DNA from 2 places in the Bacillus sp. NPDC094077 genome. Region 2 is predicted to be linked to the other one. Evidence: riboswitches for the same ligand, from Rfam matches in the RefSeq annotation. Region 2 holds a riboswitch; the other holds the start of a gene.

Region 1 (10,371 bases), on a different contig from region 2:
ATATGCTTTATAGGCTGTAACGACTGCGAGGAATGAACCGATTAAAAATAACACTGAGCCGCCAAATGTAAATAGTCGACCAATATATGTTTCTCTAGCTTCTTCTATTTCTTCTTGTAATTGTGTATTCATATTTATCCCCCCACAAAATATAGGCATTTAGTTGTAGTTTATGTGAAATGCCTATAAAGTGTGAAGTGGTAGTAAAAAAACTCGGTATGCACCGAGTTTTTTTATAATCCGATATAAGGAGATGGATCAACTGCATTTGTCTTACCGACATTCCATTCTCCAAGGTGAAGTTCAAAGTGTAAATGTTGACCGTATGATTGACCCGTATTTCCCATGAACCCGAGTTGATCGCCTTGTTTTACAGTTTGTCCATTCGATACAGAACGGCTACTCATATGAGCGTATACTGTTGTATATGTTTTTCCGTTTATACGGTGTGATAAATATACAACGTTTCCGTAACTTGATGATAATTCCGAACGAATAACAACGCCATCTGCAGCAGCAATAATTGGAACTGTTCCTGAAGCAGCAATATCGATCCCTTTATGGTTATCTAAAGAACGCGCGCCAAATCCAGAAGTTTTCGATCCGGCAGCTGGTTTAATAAATCCGCCGGTATTTGTATCGTGTGGTGTTGGGGCTGATTGAGCTGATTGAGCAGATGTAGTAGCTTGTTTTTGCGCTTCTTCTGCCTTACGGGCTTCTTCCGCTTTTCGTGCCTCTTCTGCACGTTTTTCTTCTTCGATTGCTTTTTGAACAGCTTGACGCTGGTTTTCTAAGATGCCTTTGGATTCTTCTAATCCTTCAATCTCTGAATCTACTTTTGCTACTTTTGTATGTAGATCGTTAATAAGTGTTTGTTGCTGTTGCTGATTTGTTTGTAACTCTTGTTGTTTTTGTACTAATTTTTGTTCAGCTTCTTTTAGTTGTTGCTCTTTTTTCTCAACAGCCTCTTTTTCTTTCGCCACAGCATTTTGATCTGTTGTTTGTTTTTTCACAATATCTGTATCGTTGTTTAATATTAAACTTACGGAGTACATATTATCAACAAGATCAGCAATGTTTGCAGAGTTTGTTAATACCTCTGTAATGATATTTGTACGTGGTTTTTCTTGCATGGATTGTAATCGTTGTTTAATAACTTCCTGACGTGTATCTATGTTTGTTTGTAATTGTTCTATATGTTTCTTTTTTTCAGCGATTACTTGCTGGGTTTTACTAATGTCTTTTTTTGTATCGTTTAATTCAGCCTCGTTTTTATTAATAGAAGTAGTTAATTCGTCGATTTTCTTCTGTAATTCTTGAATTTCTTTTTCTATTTGTTCTTTCTCAGCTGATTTATTTTGTAAGTCATTTTGTTTACCTTCTAATTCAGATTGAATATTAGATAATTTATCTTGATTCGTTTCAGCGTATACGGGTGAAAGTAATGGGGAAGCAAATATCGTTCCTGCTGCTAAAACACTAAATGCTGCAAATTTCTTTTTCATTGTTGTCTGGCTCCTTTCCCTATGAATGTATATATCATAAGAAGAAGAATGGTGTCTATCGTTGTAATCATAATGTAAAGAAAATTTTATAAAATTGCTAAGTTTTGTCGGAATTTATCATTTTTTAACCTTAATTGTCATGGTAGTTACATTTTTTTATGCGTGCAACAAGGGTGTATTTTTTGGTTTTTATTGTAAGATAAAGGGAAAAATGGAGACTGTTTTATGTAGTGAAATACTATTTGGGAGCGCAATAAAACACTGGTAAGGAATCGTTCTCATGTGAGGTTTTCTGACATGAGGTTTGTTTTTGTCAAGAAAATTATTTGTGTTCGGGCAAACTTATTTTGTTGTCAGATTTAAATTTTTGATTTATGATTTTTAACAGGGACAAAATGTAGTGAATTGTCGAATAATATGTAATACTCTTAATTTCTTAGTTTCATAGAACGAGAGAAGGGTAGAGTGAATGCATCTAAGAAGGGGGTTGCAGCAAGTATGAAAAGGATAGGACTTGCATGGCAAATTTTAATAGGACTTGCGCTTGGTATTGCAGTTGGGGCGATTTTCTTTGGCAATCCGGCAGTAGTGAGCTATTTACAACCAATTGGTGATATTTTTATCCGATTAATTAAAATGATCGTTGTACCGATTGTTGTAGCAAGTATTGTTGTTGGGGTTGCTGGTGTTGGCGATGTTAAAAAACTAGGTCGACTAGGCGGAAAGACAATTATTTACTTTGAAATTATTACAACGATTGCGATTGCTGTTGGCCTACTGGTAGCGAATATTTTCCAACCAGGAAAAGGCGTAAATATGGACCAGTTAACAAAGACAGATATTTCGAAATATACAGCTACAACAGAGCAAGTACAAAGTCATTCGTTTGCGGATACATTTGTAAACATTGTGCCGACGAACATTATGAAATCATTAGCTGAAGGAGATATGCTTGCTATTATTTTCTTCTCTGTATTATTTGGTTTAGGTGTAGCGGCAATTGGTGAAAGAGGAAAGCCAGTTATGCAATTTTTCCAAGGTGTAGCCGACGCGATGTTTTACGTAACAAACCAAGTTATGAAATTTGCGCCATTTGGTGTATTTGCATTAATTGGTGTTACAGTTTCTACATTTGGACTAGCTTCATTAATTCCGTTAGGAAAATTACTAATTGTCGTGTATGGGGCAATGATCTTCTTCGTTGTAGTTGTATTGGGACTTACAGCGAAAATATTTGGGATTAACATTTTCCAATTCTTTAAGATTTTAAAAGACGAACTGATCTTAGCATACTCTACAGCAAGTTCAGAAACAGTTTTACCGAAAATCATGGAGAAAATGGAGAAATTCGGTTGTCCGAAAGCAATTACATCTTTCGTTATTCCGACAGGTTATTCATTTAACTTAGATGGATCGACTTTATATCAAGCGATTGCGGCTATTTTCTTAGCGCAAATGTACGGCATTGATTTATCCCTTACACAACAAATTACATTATTACTTGTGTTAATGGTTACATCAAAAGGTATTGCGGGTGTGCCTGGCGTATCATTCGTAGTATTATTGGCGACACTTGGTACTGTAGGGATTCCAGCTGAAGGTTTAGCATTTATTGCAGGTATTGACCGTATTTTAGATATGGCTCGTACAGCAGTTAACGTTGTAGGTAACTCTTTAGCAGCTGTAGTTATGTCTAAGTGGGAAGGTCAATATGACGCTGAAAAAGGACAAGCTTATTTGAAAGAAATTTCTAATAAACAAGCAGCTTAATTATAATTTGAACAAGCTCTCACATAATATGTGGGGGCTTTTCTCTATATAGAAAAGGAGCAGGCGTAATGAAACGTAAATATGGTGACGGTTCTTCGTGGAAGCGATTAATAGAAAAAGATTATATAGTCAAGCAGGTAGAAGATGGGATGCTTGGAATATTAGATATAAAAAAAGTGAGAGAACCTAGTTATAAAAAATATGATGGTGAAGAAGTTTGTATTGCAGACGATCAGTATACATGGGTGCAATATTTTATAGATGGGAAAAACTTTGCGATTACGGCTATGCTAGACGACCGGAAAAATTTAGTGCAATATTATATTGACGTGACGAAAGAATATAATATAGACGAGCGTGGTTTACCTTATTTTGATGATTTATATTTAGATGTAGTATTGTTACCGAACGGTGAGATTTATGTATTGGATGAAGACGAGTTAGAGGATGCCTATAGTATGGGAGATGTTACAAAGGAAGAATATGAACTAGCTTGGCATAGAACAAAATGGATTGTAGCGACGATAAAAAACGGAGAATTTTATTGGATTTCAATATTAGATAAAGAAATTGAAAAATTAAAATGATTGGTGTATTCGCGTTTTTGTATAATTACCAAAAAAATCTATACAAAAAATAATTGACTTTTGTTTTGTAAGCGAGTAAAGTTAGGAAAGAAATTATTATTAAAAAATAAATATGAAACCTTCTTATAAAGAGAGGCGGAGGGACTGGCCCTACGATGCCTCGGCAGCGGACTCGATTTTAGAGTGCTGTGCCAAATCCAGCAAGCATGTGCTTGAAAGATGAGAAGAGTGTTTCTTATAGATGTATAAGACCTCTTCTCGTTGGAAGAGGTCTTTTGTTATTCATTAGAAAAAAGGTTGAAACTAGGGAGAGATGGTACTTTGAAAGAAACGAGAGGAAATGGTTTAGCTTTATTACCACTTGGGATATTTTTGGCGCTATTTATTGGTTCTGGAATTATTACAGGTGATTTCTATAAATTGCCGATACTTGTAGCGATTTCAATTGCTGTAGGAATCGCTTTAGCGATGAATCGTAAAGAAAGTTTTAATGTGAAAGTAGAACGATTCGCTAAAGGAGCAGGAAATCCAGATATCATGATTATGGTATTAATATTTGTACTTGCAGGTGCATTTTCTGAAACAGCAAAAGGAATGGGTGGAGTAGACGCAACTGTTAATCTGGCGTTATCTATTTTGCCACCAGGATTTATCGTAGCTGGAATTTTTGTTATAGGTGCATTTATCTCATTAGCGATGGGAACTTCAATGGGAACAATTGCAGCGTTAGCCCCGATTGCTGTAGGTATTAGTGGACAAACGGATATCTCAATTGCACTTACGATGGCAACTGTTGTTGGTGGGGCAATGTTTGGTGATAATTTATCATTTATTTCAGATACAACAATCGCAGCTGTACGTTCACAAGGAACAGAAATGAAAGATAAGTTTAAAACAAACTTTTTAATTGTATTGCCAGCAGCTATTATTACAATTGTATTATTAGTAATTATTACTTTAGGAAGTGATACACAAATTAAAGCTCATACTTTTGATTGGGTGAAGATTTTGCCATATGCAGGTGTACTTGTTACAGCGCTGCTTGGTTGGAATGTACTCATTGTATTAACTGGTGGTACAGTACTATCTGGTGTTATCGGATTTATAGATGGAAGTTACACGCTAGAGAGCTTCTTTAAAAGTGTAACGACTGGAATGGGCGGTATGATGGAGTTAGTATTACTTGCTATTTTAATTGGTGGTATGGTTGAATTGATCCAATATAATGGCGGTATTCAATATTTAATGAATCTTTTAACTCGCAATATTCGCTCGAAAAAAGGAGCGGAGTTTGGGATTGCTGGATTAGTGAGCATGACGAATATGTGTACAGCAAATAATACAATTTCAATTATTTTTACAGGTCCGCTTGCGAAAAACATTGCAAATCAATATGAAATTGATCCTCGTAAATCAGCGAGTGTATTAGATTTATTCTCATGTTGTGTACAAGGGTTAATTCCGTATGGGGCTCAAATGTTAACCGCGGCAGGATTTGCAGCTTTATCTCCGGTTGAATTGTTACCATATGCCTTTTATCCCATTTTAGTTGGGGTATGTGGAGTAGTTTCGATTCTGATTGGGTTTCCGAAGTTTTCGAAAGTAACTGAGAAAAAAGAGTGCCATAAAACAGCTTAATTTAATATGAAGCATTAAGATTGGAAACGGAAAACGTGCAGAGAATATCTCTGCACGTTTTTTGTATTATGAAGGACTGAATACGTCTCGGTCTTAAGTCTGAGTTGAAAACGGTTCTTAAGCTCGTTATGGAAAAATGAAAAAATAGTTAAGATAAGAGTATCAAATCGAAGGGAGGCAAGCACAAGATGAAACAATTTCTAGCGTTTATCGCGGCCGGTATTTTGGCTTTAATTGCTCTTGGTAGTCTTGCTGGTATTATAGGATTCGCAATCGGAGCAGGAGTTGTGTACTGGAGCTATAAATCATTTGTGCGAGCACAATCATTTTTTGGAAAGTTAGCTTGGGGTATTGTTGGTTTGATCGGCTTGTCCATCGCCCTTTCTCATTCCCCAGCATTAATCGGTATCGCAGCATTAGTAGTTTTATACTACGGATACCGTGAGTGGAAAAAAGAAAAACCTGTAGTTGTTGATTCTGCTCCAGAAAGTTCTAAATCATATAGCAACTTTGAAGATGAGTGGAACAAATTAATGAAAAACTAATAAAAAATAAATCAAATTTATAAAGTAGAAGAGAGGAAGATTTATAATGAAACAATCTTTATTCGGACGTGTACGCGATGCAATTTTAGCTGATTTTCATAATGTGTTAGATGAGAAAGAAAGAAAAAATCCAATTGCTATGTTAAACCAGTATTTACGCGATAGTGAGCGTGAAATAACAAAAATTGAGAAGTTAATTCAGCGTCATAAAACATTAAAATCTAACTTCGCTCGTGAGCTTGAGCAAGCACGCTATTTCGTTAACAAAAGATCAAAGCAAGCTATCATTGCTCAAGAAGCAGGCGAATTACAACTGCATGAGCGTGCATTAGAAGAGGTAGCTTATTATGAAGGGCAAGTAACTCGATTAGAAGAAATGTATGCAGGTGTTGTAGAGCAAATTGATGAATTAGAGCGTCGTCTTTCTGAAATGAAAAATAAGTTGAAAGAAATGCACGCAAAACGTATGGAATTAATGGCACGTGAAAATATGGCGCATGCAAATCGTCGTATGAATACTGCGATGCATAAAATGGATGAAAATAATCCGTTCTTACGATTCGAAGAAATTGAAGATCACATTCGTGACTTAGAAACTCGTATGAATGAAGAGCATGAGCGCGATACATTTGATATGAAAATTGCAAAACTTGAGCGTGAAATGAAAGAAAAAAGTGAAGTATCGTTAACGAAGGAAATAACAAAATAATTGTAGTATATTATAAAACAGGCTTATGATATAGTGATAGGAGAAAAGGTGTTGGAAAGCAATGCCTTTTCTTCTATGTATATGTGATTTGAAGGGGGGAGCTGAAATGAAAAAGCAATTTTCAAAAACACAATTAATGGGGATGCTCCTCATCGTATTTGGATTCGGTCTTTTTCTTGATATGATACTTGGTCATTTTGAGCCTGGTGCACTTATTTTTGCATTTATTATGATTATGTTTGGAAGGTATTATCGAAAAAAGAATCGTTATGTAAGGGGAAATGTATTTTTATTTGTTGGTGGTATTGTATTCTTATTTTTCTTATTCTCATCAGCAGCCTTTGTACTCGTAGTATTTGGTTGTTTAGCTTTAATTGGTTATCAACTTATTCAGCAAGGACATCAGCAAAAAGCAATGAAGGTTGAAATTAAAGAAAAAGGATATATAGATGAAGAAAAACAAATATATCGTACAGAACCGTACTTGAAAAATATGTTCGTAGGAAATGTACGAGTGATGGATCATATTTATGAGCTTGAGGATATTAATGTTCAATATGGTGCTTGTGATGTTGAAATTGATTTAACGACCGCGATGATTCCAGAGGGAGAAACGGTAATCGTTATTAGGGGTGTAGTTGGTAATATCCGTTTATATGTTCCATATGATATTGAACTGTCTTTAAATCACTCTGTTATTGTTGGGCGAGTACTTCTGCCAGGACACGAAGAAACAGGGTTTAACCGTAATGTTACGTTTAGAACAGAGCAGTATATAGAAGCTCCCCGCCGTATAAAAATTATTTCTTCGCTTGTCGTAGGCGATACGGAAGTGAGGAAAGTATAATGAAAAAACAAAAGAATATTTCGTGGATGTATATTCGATATTCTATGTTGTCCTCTGTGAGTATCGCACTTATTTGTACAATTGTATATGTATGGAAAAGCGAACAACAAGTTTATGATTTACTCTGGAAAGAATCCATCGCTTCTGTTCCAATTGGCTTGTTTATTATGAGTACTAGTCTTCTTATTGGAGGAATTATAGGCTATGCTATCGGTTATTATATTGAGCAGCGTATACAAGGATTAAATACTTTTCTATTTGAAGTAGAGCGAGGGAATTTTCCAAATGATGTTTCGTTTACTGCGGATGATGAGTTTCATGAAGTGGAACGAAAAGTAATCGGTCTTGCTCGTCGATTAGAGGAGCAAGCGGGACTATTTCAAAAAGTAACGAATGAACGAGCTCATTGGAATGAAGAGATGAGGCAAGAAGCGATTTCTCAAGAAAGGCATCGATTAGCAAGGGAACTGCATGATTCAGTAAGTCAGCAGCTTTTTGCAATGTCGATGATGATGTCAGCGATTAATGAACAAGTAGCTGAATTTCCAGATACGACAAAAAAACAATTGCAGCTTGTTGAAAATATGGTTGTAAATGCGCAATCAGAAATGAGAGCGTTATTGCTGCATTTACGCCCAGTACAATTGGAAGGTAAAAAACTGACTGAGGGCATAGAAGAATTGTTAACGGAATTATCTCGAAAACAACATATGAAAATTGAATGGCTTATTGAGCCTATTGAATTAAAAAAAGGTGTAGAAGATCACTTATTCCGTATTGTGCAAGAAGCACTATCAAATACTTTACGGCATGCGAAGGCGAAGAAAACGGAAGTACGTCTTCGTAAAATTGATCAATATGCGATTTTAAAAATTATAGATGATGGCGTTGGATTTGAAGTAGGAGTTAATAAGGCGGGTTCATATGGCTTAAGATCCATGCAAGAGCGTGTTCATGAGATTGGCGGGACACTAAAAGTGCTTAGTTTTCCAAATAAAGGAACGCAAATTGAAGTGAAAGTACCGACTATGATTGAGAGAGGGGGAGAAGTATGATAAAAGTATTACTTGTTGATGATCATGAAATGGTTCGCATGGGTGTATCAGCGTATTTATCGACACAGCCAGATATTGAAGTAGTTGGAGAAGCTGAAAATGGAAGAAAAGGTTCAGAATTAGCACTTCAATTAAGACCGGATATTATTTTAATGGACCTTGTTATGGATGAGATGGATGGGGTTGAAGCAACGAGGGCTATTATTCAAGAATGGCCAGAAGCAAAGGTTGTAGTTGTAACGAGTTTTTTAGATGATGAAAAATTGTATCCTGTGATTGAGGCTGGAGCAACAAGTTATTTATTGAAAACATCAAGAGCAAGTGATATTGCGGATGCTGTGCGAGCTACTTATGACGGGGAAACCGTATTAGAGCCGAAAGTTACTGGTAAAATGATGTCTCGTATGCGTCAAAAGAAGGAACAACCTTTACATGAAGAGTTAACGGAAAGAGAGTATGAAATTTTGCTATTAATTGCAGAGGGAAAAAGTAATCAGGAAGTTGCAGATGAACTATTTATCGCCCTTAAAACAGTGAAAACACATGTAAGTAATATATTAAATAAATTACATGTAAGTGACCGAACACAGGCAGTTATTTATGCGTTCAGGCATCAATTAACAAAATGATAAAAGGCTTTGGCTATTTATATGCCAAAGCTTTTTATTGACGATATAAAATGTAAGCGTTATCATAAAGGTGTTAACAGGACATATAAAGGGGAGAATGTATATGTTAGTTCAAACTATATTTGGAATGGATAAATCTAAAAAATTAGGGGATTATGTGAACGCATTACAAGCACTTTGTGAACAATATAATGTTGAAACAGATCGAATTGCTATTATCGAAGCGACAGAGGAATACTATTTATTTTTAGTAAAGCAAGAAGAGCAATATGACGTTGTTAAGGTAGAAACAGTAGATACAAATATTGATTATTATACGAAAGCGTATAAAATAAGTAGTTTTAATCATACTGCTTATCAAATATAAAAAACTCCCGTTTGGGAGTTTTTTTATGAGGCTTTTATGTTTTGAGATTCATTTATTAATGGAACTTTTTTTGCTCTGCTTAGTTTAGCGATCGTAAAACCGATAGTTGCACCTAATAGTGCTGGAATAAGCCATCCGATACCTTGATTATAAAGTGGAATAAATTCAAAATGAGATGTGATAAACGCAACAGAAATATTGCCTTGTTTGAGCCCGTCAAATACGCTTACAACTGCCGCTCCAATTAAAGCACCTACATAAACAGATCGATACCCGCCGAAATACTTATGAAGTAGTGATAGTAGAACGAGTACAATCGCTATTGGATATACAACAAGTAAAATAGGAACAGAGATTGCAATAATTTTTGTTAAACCTAAGTTGGCAACTAGTAGTCCTAAAAAGCAAATAATACTTGCGAATATTTTGTATGAAAATTTCGTCAATAATGTTGAGAAATATTGACTGCATGCAGATACAAGTCCAACGCATGTCGTTAAGCAAGCGAGTGTAACGATAAGAGATAGTAGAAGCAGACCGTATGGACCGAATAATTGTTGTACGATAACAGTAAGTAGCTGTCCACCGTTTTTTGCGTATCCGAGAGAGATGCTAGTTGCACCAAGCCAGCCAAGTGCACCATATACAAGTACGAGCCCAGTAGCGGCAATAAGTCCTGCTTTTGCTGTTGCAATGGCAATGGATTTACGATCATTCAC
Region 2 (10,371 bases):
AAGCTTACGTTAAAATGTAAGCTTCTTTTTTATGTAAGTGTGTGTAACCGTTAAGCCGCATTGGGTTTTGTCGGTGAGTACGCGAAACTTTACGGTTACACGACACTTATTCATATGAGTAAAGGGGTATTCCAACAGAAAGTTTGTAATTAAGCGATTGGACCGCCTAAGTTAATAATATCTTCAGAAACGCTGTCAAACTTTTTGAAGTTCGCTTTGAATTTGTTTGCAAGCTCAACTGCTTTTGCTTTGTAAGCAGCTTTGTCAGCCCAAGTTTGTTCAGGCATTAACACTTCGTCAGGTACACCTGGTACGTGAAGTGGAACTTCAAGACCGAAGATGTCATGTTTCGTTGTTTCAGCTTTTGCAAGTTCACCACTTAGTGCTGCTTGAATCATTGCACGAGTGTAACCTAAGTTCATACGCTTACCAATGCCGTATTCGCCACCAGTCCAGCCAGTGTTTACTAAGAATACTTTCGCATCGTGTTTCTCGATTTTTTCACCAAGCATTTCAGCATAGCGAGATGCATCAAGTGGTAAGAATGGTGAACCGAAGCAAGTTGAGAATGTAGCCTGCGGAGATGTAACGCCGCGCTCTGTTCCTGCTAGTTTACTAGTGTAACCACTTAAGAAATGGTACATAGCTTGCTCTTTTGATAACTTACTGATTGGAGGCAATACGCCAGATGCATCAGCAGTTAAGAAAATAATTGTATTTGGATGTCCTGCAACACTTGGCAGTACGATATTGTCAATCGCATGCATAGGGTATGCAGCACGTGTATTTTCTGTTAAAGTAGTATCGTTATAGTCTGCGATACGCGTTTGGTCATTAATGATAACGTTTTCTAAAACAGAACCAAATTTGATTGCATCGAAAATTTGTGGCTCTTTCTCGTGAGAAAGGTTTACGCATTTTGCATAGCAACCGCCTTCAATATTGAATACACCGTTATCAGACCAACCATGCTCATCATCACCGATTAATTTACGGTTTGGATCAGCAGATAAAGTTGTTTTACCTGTTCCAGATAAACCGAAGAATAGTGCTACGTCGCCTTCTTCACCTACGTTTGCAGAGCAATGCATAGAAAGAATATCTTGTTCAGGTAGTAAGAAGTTCATAATAGAGAAGATTGATTTTTTCATTTCTCCAGCATATTCTGTACCACCAATTAGTACGATACGTTTTTCGAATGAAACCATAATGAATGCTTCAGAGTTTGTACCGTCAATAGCTGGATCTGCTTTGAAGTTTGGTGCAGAAACAATCGTGAACTCTGACTCATGAGTTGTTAATTCTTCTTCAGTTGGACGGATGAATAATTGATGCACGAATAAATTGTGCCATGCATATTCGTTAATAACTTGAATTGGTAGGCGATAGTTACGGTCAGCGCCTGCAAATCCTTTGAAGACGAATAACTCTTCTTTTTCTTTTAAGTATTCTAAAACTTTTGTATATAATTTATTAAAATGTTCTTCAGAAATCGGTTGGTTCACAGCTCCCCAAGCAATTTTGTCAGCAACCGATGCTTCTTTCACAATAAATTTATCTTTAGGAGAACGTCCTGTATATTTTCCTGTTGAAGCAGAAACGGCACCAGTAGAAGTTAATTTCCCTTCATTTCGCATTAATACTTTTTCCACTAATTGCGGAACACTTAGTTGAATCTGTGCATTGCTTCCGTTCAATAATTCGTGTAAACCAATTTGGACATTCACAGTACTCATATTTATATACCATCCTTTTCATTTAATGAAATATTTCTCGTAATCCCCAACAAGAGTATAACACAATTATATAAATAATGTATACTATTTATTTCTTTTTGTTTGTGTGAATGCATTATTTCCTTATTAATATTTCATTTTATCCGTATTGAGAAAAACTTTCAGGAAAATATGAATATTAATTGACAAATGAATATCATTTCTTTAGTATAGGTTGGGACGGATACTCTCTTATCCCGAGCTGGCGGAGGGACAGGCCCGATGAAGCCCAGCAACCTCACTTGTATTGGTAAACACAAGTGAATAGGTGCTAAAACCTGTGCGAGGCTACAGGTCTCGAACGATAAGAGCGAAGGGCAAAAAGCAGTATGCAAGTAGCAAATTAAACCTTTCCTCTATGTAAAGTAGGAAAGGTTTTTCTGTATGCTTGTGTGGGAGAATAAATGTATGTCGCAATCTGTGGCAAATTAAGGATGAGTTCCGTACAATATATACAATTACTGTAGGGAGGTTTACCACATGACAAAAAAACGTCATCTGTTCACATCTGAGTCTGTAACTGAAGGACATCCAGATAAAATTTGTGACCAAATTTCTGATTCAATTTTAGATGCGATCTTATCAAAAGACGCAAATGCACGTGTAGCTTGTGAAACAACTGTAACAACTGGTTTAGTATTGGTAGCGGGGGAAATTACGACTTCTACTTACGTAGACATTCCGAAAATCGTTCGTGAAACAATTCAAGGCATTGGTTACACACGCGCAAAATACGGATTCGATGCAGAAACTTGTGCAGTTTTAACATCTATCGATGAGCAATCTGCTGACATCGCTATGGGTGTTGACCAAGCGCTAGAAGCACGCGAAGGTCAAATGACTGACGCTGAGATTGAGGCAATTGGTGCAGGAGACCAAGGTTTAATGTTTGGTTTCGCATGTAATGAAACACAAGAGTTAATGCCACTTCCAATCTCGCTTGCTCACAAATTAGCTCGCCGTTTAACTGAAGTACGTAAAGATGATACATTATCATACCTACGTCCGGATGGAAAAACGCAAGTTACAGTTGAGTATGATGAAAATGGTAAACCAGTACGTATCGATACAATTGTAATTTCTACACAACATCACCCAGATGTTACATGGGAAGAAATCGATCGTGACTTAAAAGAGCACGTAATTAAAGCTGTAGTACCAGCAGAATTAATGGATGGAGAAACAAAATTCTTCATTAACCCAACTGGCCGCTTCGTAATTGGTGGACCACAAGGTGATGCTGGTTTAACAGGACGTAAAATCATCGTTGATACTTACGGTGGATACGCTCGCCACGGTGGCGGTGCATTCTCTGGTAAAGATGCAACAAAAGTTGACCGTTCTGCAGCATATGCAGCTCGTTATGTTGCGAAAAACATCGTAGCAGCTGGTCTTGCTGATAAAGCAGAAGTACAACTTGCATACGCAATTGGCGTAGCGCAACCGGTATCAATTTCAGTTGATACATTCGGCACTGGTAAAGTATCTGAAGACGTATTAGTAGAACTAGTTCGTAACAACTTCGATCTTCGCCCAGCTGGTATTATTAAAATGCTAGACTTACGTCGCCCAATTTACAAACAAACAGCAGCTTACGGCCACTTCGGACGTACTGATGTAGATCTTTCATGGGAACGTACAGACAAAGCTGCAGCTTTAAAAGAGCAAGCTAGTCTATAATATATGAAGAAAAGCTTTGCGCGGTGAGCGCAAAGCTTTTTTTATTTCGTTTTACTTATGATTTGAATGCATGAGCTACAATACACTTCTCCGTCTAGCTCAATATACTTTTTCATATTAGTCATACCACTTGCTGGGAATGGCATATGAATCCATGCTTTTTCATATGTTTGTATTTCTTTTTCACATGATTTACAAACTATCGGTTTCTTCTGGAACATATGTAATCAACCTTTCATTTGACGTGCTTTACCCGCGCAAAAGGCACTGCTTAGTAAAAATAGCGTTGCGAATATAATACTTACTAATGTAGCGTATGGAATTGCTCCTTTTAGAGAAAAACCAACAGTGATGGAAGCTATAAATAAGAGGATGAATGTTGTTGTTAATTTTTTATACAGTTCCATAATATGTAGACCTCCGATTTATTTGGTAGTGCAATTTTTAAAATTGAATTCCACTATGTGGAAAATATAAGAAAAGTTAAAGGCTAGCTAATGATGTGAAGTCTAAGGGTATAGGAAAGGATGTTTTTATTTTCCTTTTTGTGGGTGTATATACTTATATTGTATCATGATGCACTGTGGACTTCATACATAATTGTGTAAAGATATGTATGATAAAATGAAGAAAAGTCTTTAAGAAAGGAAAGATGAAAAAATGAGTGTAACTGAACATAAAAAACAAGCTCCAAAAGAAGTGTGTTGCAAGATTGTAACGATTTCTGATACACGTACGGAAGAGACAGATAAGAGCGGACAGCTATTACACGAACTGTTAAAAGAGGCGGGGCATATAGTCACAGCTTATGAAATTGTAAAAGATGATAAAGAAAGTATTCAGCAAGCAGTGTTAGCTGGTTATCATAGGGAAGATGTAGATGTTGTATTAACAAATGGTGGTACTGGTATTACGAAGCGTGATGTAACGATTGAAGCAGTATCAGCTCTATTAGATAAAGAAATTGTCGGATTTGGTGAGTTGTTCCGCATGATTAGTTATTTAGAAGATATCGGAAGTAGTGCGATGTTAAGTAGAGCGATCGGCGGTACCATTGGGCGTAAAGTAGTCTTCTCAATGCCAGGGTCTAGCGGAGCAGTTCGCCTTGCGATGAATAAGTTGATTTTACCGGAATTAGGTCATATTACATTTGAGCTGCATCGCCAATGAGTAAGTTTGCTGGAATTATATTAGCAGGTGGTATGTCGAGTAGATTCGGTGAACCGAAAGCGTTAGCGAGCTGGCAAGGGAGTACTTTTATTGAACATATTTTGAAAGTAATGAAAACTGTGTTGCAAGAAGTTGTAGTCATTAGTCATTCCGATATAAAAGAGCGAGTAGGGCAATTCGTACAAGTTCCTGTTATAGAAGATATTCCGCACTATAAAGGAAATGGACCACTTGCTGGAATTGTATCAGGAATGGAATACATAGAAGCAGATTGGTACGCTATTATGCCTTGTGATGCACCAAATGTTTCACAAGAATGGTTTACTATTTTATTAGAACAAACGAGTGATGAGTATGATGCGATTGTACCTATTATTAATGGAAGAAAACAGCCGTTACTTGCAGCTTATCATAACCGCGTGAAAGAAAAGATTTATGCTTTGCTTCAGGAAGAAAAAAGAAGTATGGGGCAACTTTTATCACAATGTAATGTGAAGTATGTTGCTGGAGAAGGTTTGAAAGTGAATTCGGATTGGTTTATAAATGTGAATACGAAAGAAGAATATGTACAGGCTCAAAAAAAACTTTCAAATGAATGAAAGGTTTTTTGATATACAGAATTGGGGAACAATTGCTGTATAAAGGTATGTGAATAAGTTGATTTTAAGGGGAATTTCTTAAAATCATTATACAGTAAAAATATTGTATAACCATATATTAATTTTTATGGGTTTTTATTACAAGTCTGTTTAGTTATGTTTATTTTTGTTATAATGAATATAGAAACAACGTGGTATTTCACCTTGTGTATCATTTATTAAACTAAAATTTATAACTGTGTATAATAAACTCCCTTCGTTTTTTGAAGGGAGTTTTTCTGTTTAAGCGAGTAACTCTGATGCGGTATGCTGAAGGACTTCTTCATATTGATTAAGTAAGCCACGAAAGATCTCATCCCAGCTTTTTGATTTCGCATAAGATGAAGCTGCTATTCCCATTTGCATAAGTTTCTCTTCATTTTGCAATAAAGAATAAATGGAGGATAGAAATGAATTTGCATCTTTTGGTGTACAAAGAATTCCCGTTTTTCCATCTATAATAATATTTTTAACCCCGCCACGATTTGCACCAATAACAGGTGTACTGCATGCAAGTGATTCAAGTACAACATTTCCGAACGTTTCAGTAGATGATGGAAATACCATTATGTTAGAGCAAGCGTATGCTTCAGCTAAGTCCGCACCTTGTAAATAGCCAGTAAAGGTGACATTTGTTTGCGGAACAGCTGCACGTAAACTTGTTGCCAGAGGACCGTCTCCGGCGATGAGCCAATGAATGTCGTTTCGAGTATGTGTCGTTTTAACGATAAGATCTTGTAGTGTATCAATATCTTTTTCAGGGGCAATCCGTCCAACATAGGAAAGAACATACTTCGCTGTAATATTATATTTTTTTCGGAATAGGTCTGTATTATAAGCTGGATGAAAGAGTGTGCAATCTACACCACGTCCCCAAATAGAGAGGTGTTGAAAGCCTTTATTTTTTAATTGATGTAATGTTTCAGAGGAAGGAACAAAATTTTTTTGCATATGACTATGAAACCATTTTAAATAGTTCCAGAGCATATTGGAGAGGAATTCGATTTTGTAATAACGTAAATAGGCGTCGAAATCAGTATGATAAGAACCGACAACTGGGATGTCTAACCTTTTTGCATAATACAATCCACAAAGTCCCATGTTGAAAGGTGTGGCAATGTGAATAATATCAGGTTTAAAGGCAAGAAGTTCCCGTTTAATGCGCGGAGTAGGAAAAGAAAAGCGACATTCTGGATATAATATTGTTAACGGGATACTTCTCATTTTGTTTACATTTGCTACGAAATTATCTTCAGCCGTATGCTGAGGGGCAAAAATAGAATAGGCGATATTTTCTTTCTGAAAATATCGTGTTAATCGTTCCAGTGTTTTCGCAACCCCATTGACTTGTGGTGTAAAAGTATCGGTAAATATGGCGACTCTCATCATATCGCTCCTTTATGTGAAAAGTGGGATGAATTGATAAAAAGAGATGATGCCAGAGCAAGTGCCGAGGCACATACCGACGAATACATCTGACGGATAATGAAGCCCTAAATAAATACGAGAAATACCGACGCATAGTGCTAACGGTAATAGAAAAACAAGTAAGTTTAGATTATAGCAAATAAATGGAATGAAGACAGAGAAAACAGCCGTTGTATGACCAGACGGGAAAGAGTGGTCTTTTAATGGATGTACCGGATATTTTGCATCTTGAATTGTTAAATAAGGACGTTTTCGTGGATACCACCTTTTTAATATTTGCACAGGAATATGGCTAATTGCTAAAGAAATAGCGGTTGCAATTGCAGCTTGGTTCAAAGTCCCTTTTGCGAAAATTAAAAAGAAAAGTGTAAGTGCAATGGAGAAAGTGGCACCACCTATATGGGTAATGTTGCTGAAAAAGATATTTAATGTTTTTTGATCAAAGTAGCGGTTAATACCTTTGAAAATGTAACACTCTACTTTATATAATCCGCTGACCTTCATGAAAATTCTCCTCCCTCATCTACATATATATGGAGATATTAGCTTTATTTTAATAAGATATTGTTGAGGGAGTAATAATGTTTTGTAAAGAAAAAGTTAGTTTTTTTATAAAAAAGCTGCCAGTACTATGGCAGCGGTAAAATCATTTTTGTAACGATTTATAATATTGTCCTTTTTCAACGTATTGTGTGCGTATGCGCTCCATGTCTTGACGGTCTTCTTCTGTTAATTCACGAATGACCTTAGCAGGGCGACCGAAAGCTAACGTATTCGGTGGAATTTTCTTACCTTGTGAAACGAGGCTTCCAGCGCCGATAAAGGCTCCTTCGCCAATTTCAGCACCATCTAATATAATAGATCCCATTCCAACTAAAGCATCTTTTTTAATGTGACAGCTATGTAAAATAACTTGATGCCCAACTGTAACGTCATCTTCTAAAATAAGAGGATACTGAGGGCTTTGGTGGAGTGTACATTGATCTTGTACATTTACTCGGTCACCAATTATTGTCGGTGATACATCACCACGGATGACTGTATTAAACCAAATACTTGATTCCTCCCCAATGGAAACATCGCCTGTAATGGTAACGTAGTCAGCGATAAAAGCGCTACTCGCAATTTTCGGATTTTTTTCTTTGTAAGGATATATCATGTAAAGCCTTCCTTTCCTAGAGACTAGTTTTAGTGTATCAAATTATGAAAAAGAGTGAAATGGAGGAGGACCGTATGTGGAATTATGAAGCAGAGGAAGCGAAAGCCGTAGTTGTTATCGTGCACGGCGCAATGGAATACCACGGACGTTACGAAGCCGTTGCGGAAATGTGGAATCATATCGGCTACCACGTCGTCATGGGAGATCTTCCGTCACATGGAACGACTTCGAGAAATAGAGGACATATTGATTCATTTGATGAATACATAGAGGAAGTTAAATTATGGGTGAAAGAAGCAAGAAAGTACCGATTACCTATCTTTCTATTCGGTCATAGTATGGGCGGCCTTATCGTCATTCGTATGATGCAAGAAACGAAGAGGGAGGATGTAGATGGTATTATTTTAAGTTCGCCATGTTTAGGCGTATTAGCTGGACCTTCTGCCCCGCTTCGAGCTGCTTCAAAAATATTAAATGTTATTGCTCCAAAATTGCAATTTGCAACGAATCTTACAGTGGAAATGTCAACACGTAATCATGAAGTGAGAGATGCGATGGAGAATGATTCATTGTTCTTGCGCAAAGTATCAGTACGTTGGTATAGTGAATTGATTAAGTCTATCGAAATTGCTCATAAGAAAATAGACGATTTTCCAGATGTTCCGCTCTTGCTAATGCAAGCATGTGAGGATAAACTTGTAGATAAAACACGTGTCCGCATGTGGTTTGATAATGTTAAAATGAGTGATAAAGCTTTTAAAGAATGGCCGAATTGTTATCATGAGTTATTAAATGAGTATGAGCGTGATGAAATTTTGAATTATATTCAGTCATTTACTGAAATGCATGTCAATAATATAGTAAAAACAAACAAATAAATCATTATTTGTACATTTAATAGAGGAGATGAAGGAAGAAGTGAACGTACCGAGTAATCCCATAACGCTCATGGCGAAAGTATACCGTGATGTGTTTCCGGTTGTACACCATGAGCTAGCGATGTGGAAAGAGCGTGCCTACCATATTCCGAATGACGAGCTTCATAGTCAGGCAATCGCAAGTATTGAGCATAAAACGTTTCATTGTGAGGGCGGTGGCATTTTAGCGTTATTAGCAAATGAACACCGAGAGGAATGTATTCGTTTTATCGTAGCGTATCAAACGATCAGCGACTATTTAGATAATTTATGTGATCGCAGTACATCACTTGATCCGAAAGACTTTGCGGCTCTTCATGAGTCGATGTTAACGGCGTTAAGTCCTGAAGTTGAAGGGGGCGGTAATTATTATCGTTACCGTGATGATCAAGATGATGGTGGTTATTTAGACGAACTTGTTGAAACATGCCAAGATGTTTTAAAGAAAACGAAGCACTATGAAAAAATTGCTCCCATTCTTCATGAGCTTGCTTGTTATTATTGTGATTTGCAAATTCATAAACATGTGAAATTAGAAGAAAGAGAACCACGTCTAAAAACATGGTTTGAAGCGCATAAAGAAAATTTACCACCGATGAGTTGGTTTGAATTTTCGGCGTGTGCAGGATCAACGTTAGGAATCTTTTGTCTTGTGGCATATGCATTTCATGATGAATTACATGACGAAGATATTGTGAAAATTAGACAAGGGTATTTCCCGTATGTACAAGGACTTCACATTTTACTTGATTATTTCATCGATCAAGAAGAAGACCGTATCGGTGGAGATTTGAATTTCTGTAGTTATTATGAAAACGAACAAGTAATATTAGAACGCATGAAGCACTTTGTAGAAGAAGCAGAAAAGAGCATTGGTGATTTGCCTCATGCGAAGTTTCATCGTCTTATTAGCCGAGGTTTACTTGGTATTTATTTATCAGATCAAAAAGTATCCGCTGAAAAGAATATGCAAAAAATGGCACGGCGCATTGTAAAGTACGGGGGACTCACTTCACGATTCTTCTATTGGAACGGGAAGATGTACCGAAAGAAAATGGCGCAGTGATGAAAAAAACCACTCAGGGAGAGTGGTTTTTTATTATGATCGTACTTTTGAAAATACGTATATGAGAAGTTCAATTGCGAAAATAACTAAAACAGATAGTCCGAATAAAGGCATTACAGCGCCTAGTATAACCATCATGATAAAGAAAATGAGTATGCTTTTCTTATCCTTTTGTTTTGGAGGTGCTGCTAATTTTCCTTTCGGCTTTCTTGTTAACCACATTTTTACTCCGTAATAAATGAGAAGTAATAAAGATAATGTCGTTAGTAAGCATAATATTTTATTTGGCCATCCGAATAAATGACCTTCATGAAGCGGAATACCGTAAGTGAACCATTGTGCAAATAATCCATAATCGCGATAGTCCGTTTTTGAAATAAGTTCTCCGCTATATTGATTAAAGTAAGCGGTTATCTCTTCATTTGGTGCCACGTGCATACCCGTAATACCAGAACCGCTCGATTTAGAAACAGTGAATACACCTTTCGGATTAGCCGGTAGTGAGATAACATATGGCTTCTTTATTTCAATTCCTTTT

Evidence for each region. A riboswitch is a leader RNA that binds a small molecule or an ion and turns the genes downstream of it on or off. The one in region 2 is predicted to bind S-adenosylmethionine.
Region 1: it holds a riboswitch for S-adenosylmethionine, as region 2 does, so the genes downstream of both, ACQKNR_RS10735 (Na+/H+ antiporter NhaC family protein) here and metK (methionine adenosyltransferase) in region 2, are expected to answer to the same signal.

Annotation. Positions count from the first base shown of each region.
Region 1 covers NZ_JBNNUF010000003.1:386,826-397,196, forward strand. The annotation lists gene ACQKNR_RS10715 (hypothetical protein) at 1-132, opposite strand, end outside; gene ACQKNR_RS10720 (murein hydrolase activator EnvC family protein) at 234-1,505, opposite strand; gene gltP (glutamate/aspartate:proton symporter GltP) at 2,004-3,275, shown strand; gene ACQKNR_RS10730 (DUF402 domain-containing protein) at 3,344-3,862, shown strand; SAM riboswitch class I at 3,983-4,088, shown strand; gene ACQKNR_RS10735 (Na+/H+ antiporter NhaC family protein) at 4,184-5,500, shown strand; gene ACQKNR_RS10740 (flagellar basal body rod protein) at 5,689-6,045, shown strand; gene ACQKNR_RS10745 (PspA/IM30 family protein) at 6,092-6,754, shown strand; gene liaF (cell wall-active antibiotics response protein LiaF) at 6,861-7,601, shown strand; gene ACQKNR_RS10755 (sensor histidine kinase) at 7,601-8,656, shown strand; gene ACQKNR_RS10760 (response regulator) at 8,653-9,285, shown strand; gene ACQKNR_RS10765 (DUF3992 domain-containing protein) at 9,383-9,652, shown strand; gene brnQ3 (branched-chain amino acid transport system II carrier protein BrnQ3) at 9,676-10,371, opposite strand, start outside.
Region 2 covers NZ_JBNNUF010000005.1:93,822-104,192, forward strand. The annotation lists gene pckA (phosphoenolpyruvate carboxykinase (ATP)) at 150-1,736, opposite strand; SAM riboswitch class I at 1,965-2,086, shown strand; gene metK (methionine adenosyltransferase) at 2,256-3,455, shown strand; gene ACQKNR_RS14610 (hypothetical protein) at 3,497-3,676, opposite strand; gene ACQKNR_RS14615 (hypothetical protein) at 3,683-3,862, opposite strand; gene ACQKNR_RS14620 (MogA/MoaB family molybdenum cofactor biosynthesis protein) at 4,116-4,625, shown strand; gene ACQKNR_RS14625 (molybdenum cofactor guanylyltransferase) at 4,622-5,224, shown strand; gene ACQKNR_RS14630 (glycosyltransferase family 4 protein) at 5,507-6,649, opposite strand; gene ACQKNR_RS14635 (phosphatase PAP2 family protein) at 6,662-7,195, opposite strand; gene ACQKNR_RS14640 (gamma carbonic anhydrase family protein) at 7,338-7,850, opposite strand; gene ACQKNR_RS14645 (lysophospholipase) at 7,925-8,728, shown strand; gene ACQKNR_RS14650 (tetraprenyl-beta-curcumene synthase family protein) at 8,769-9,833, shown strand; gene ACQKNR_RS14655 (PepSY-associated TM helix domain-containing protein) at 9,867-10,371, opposite strand, start outside.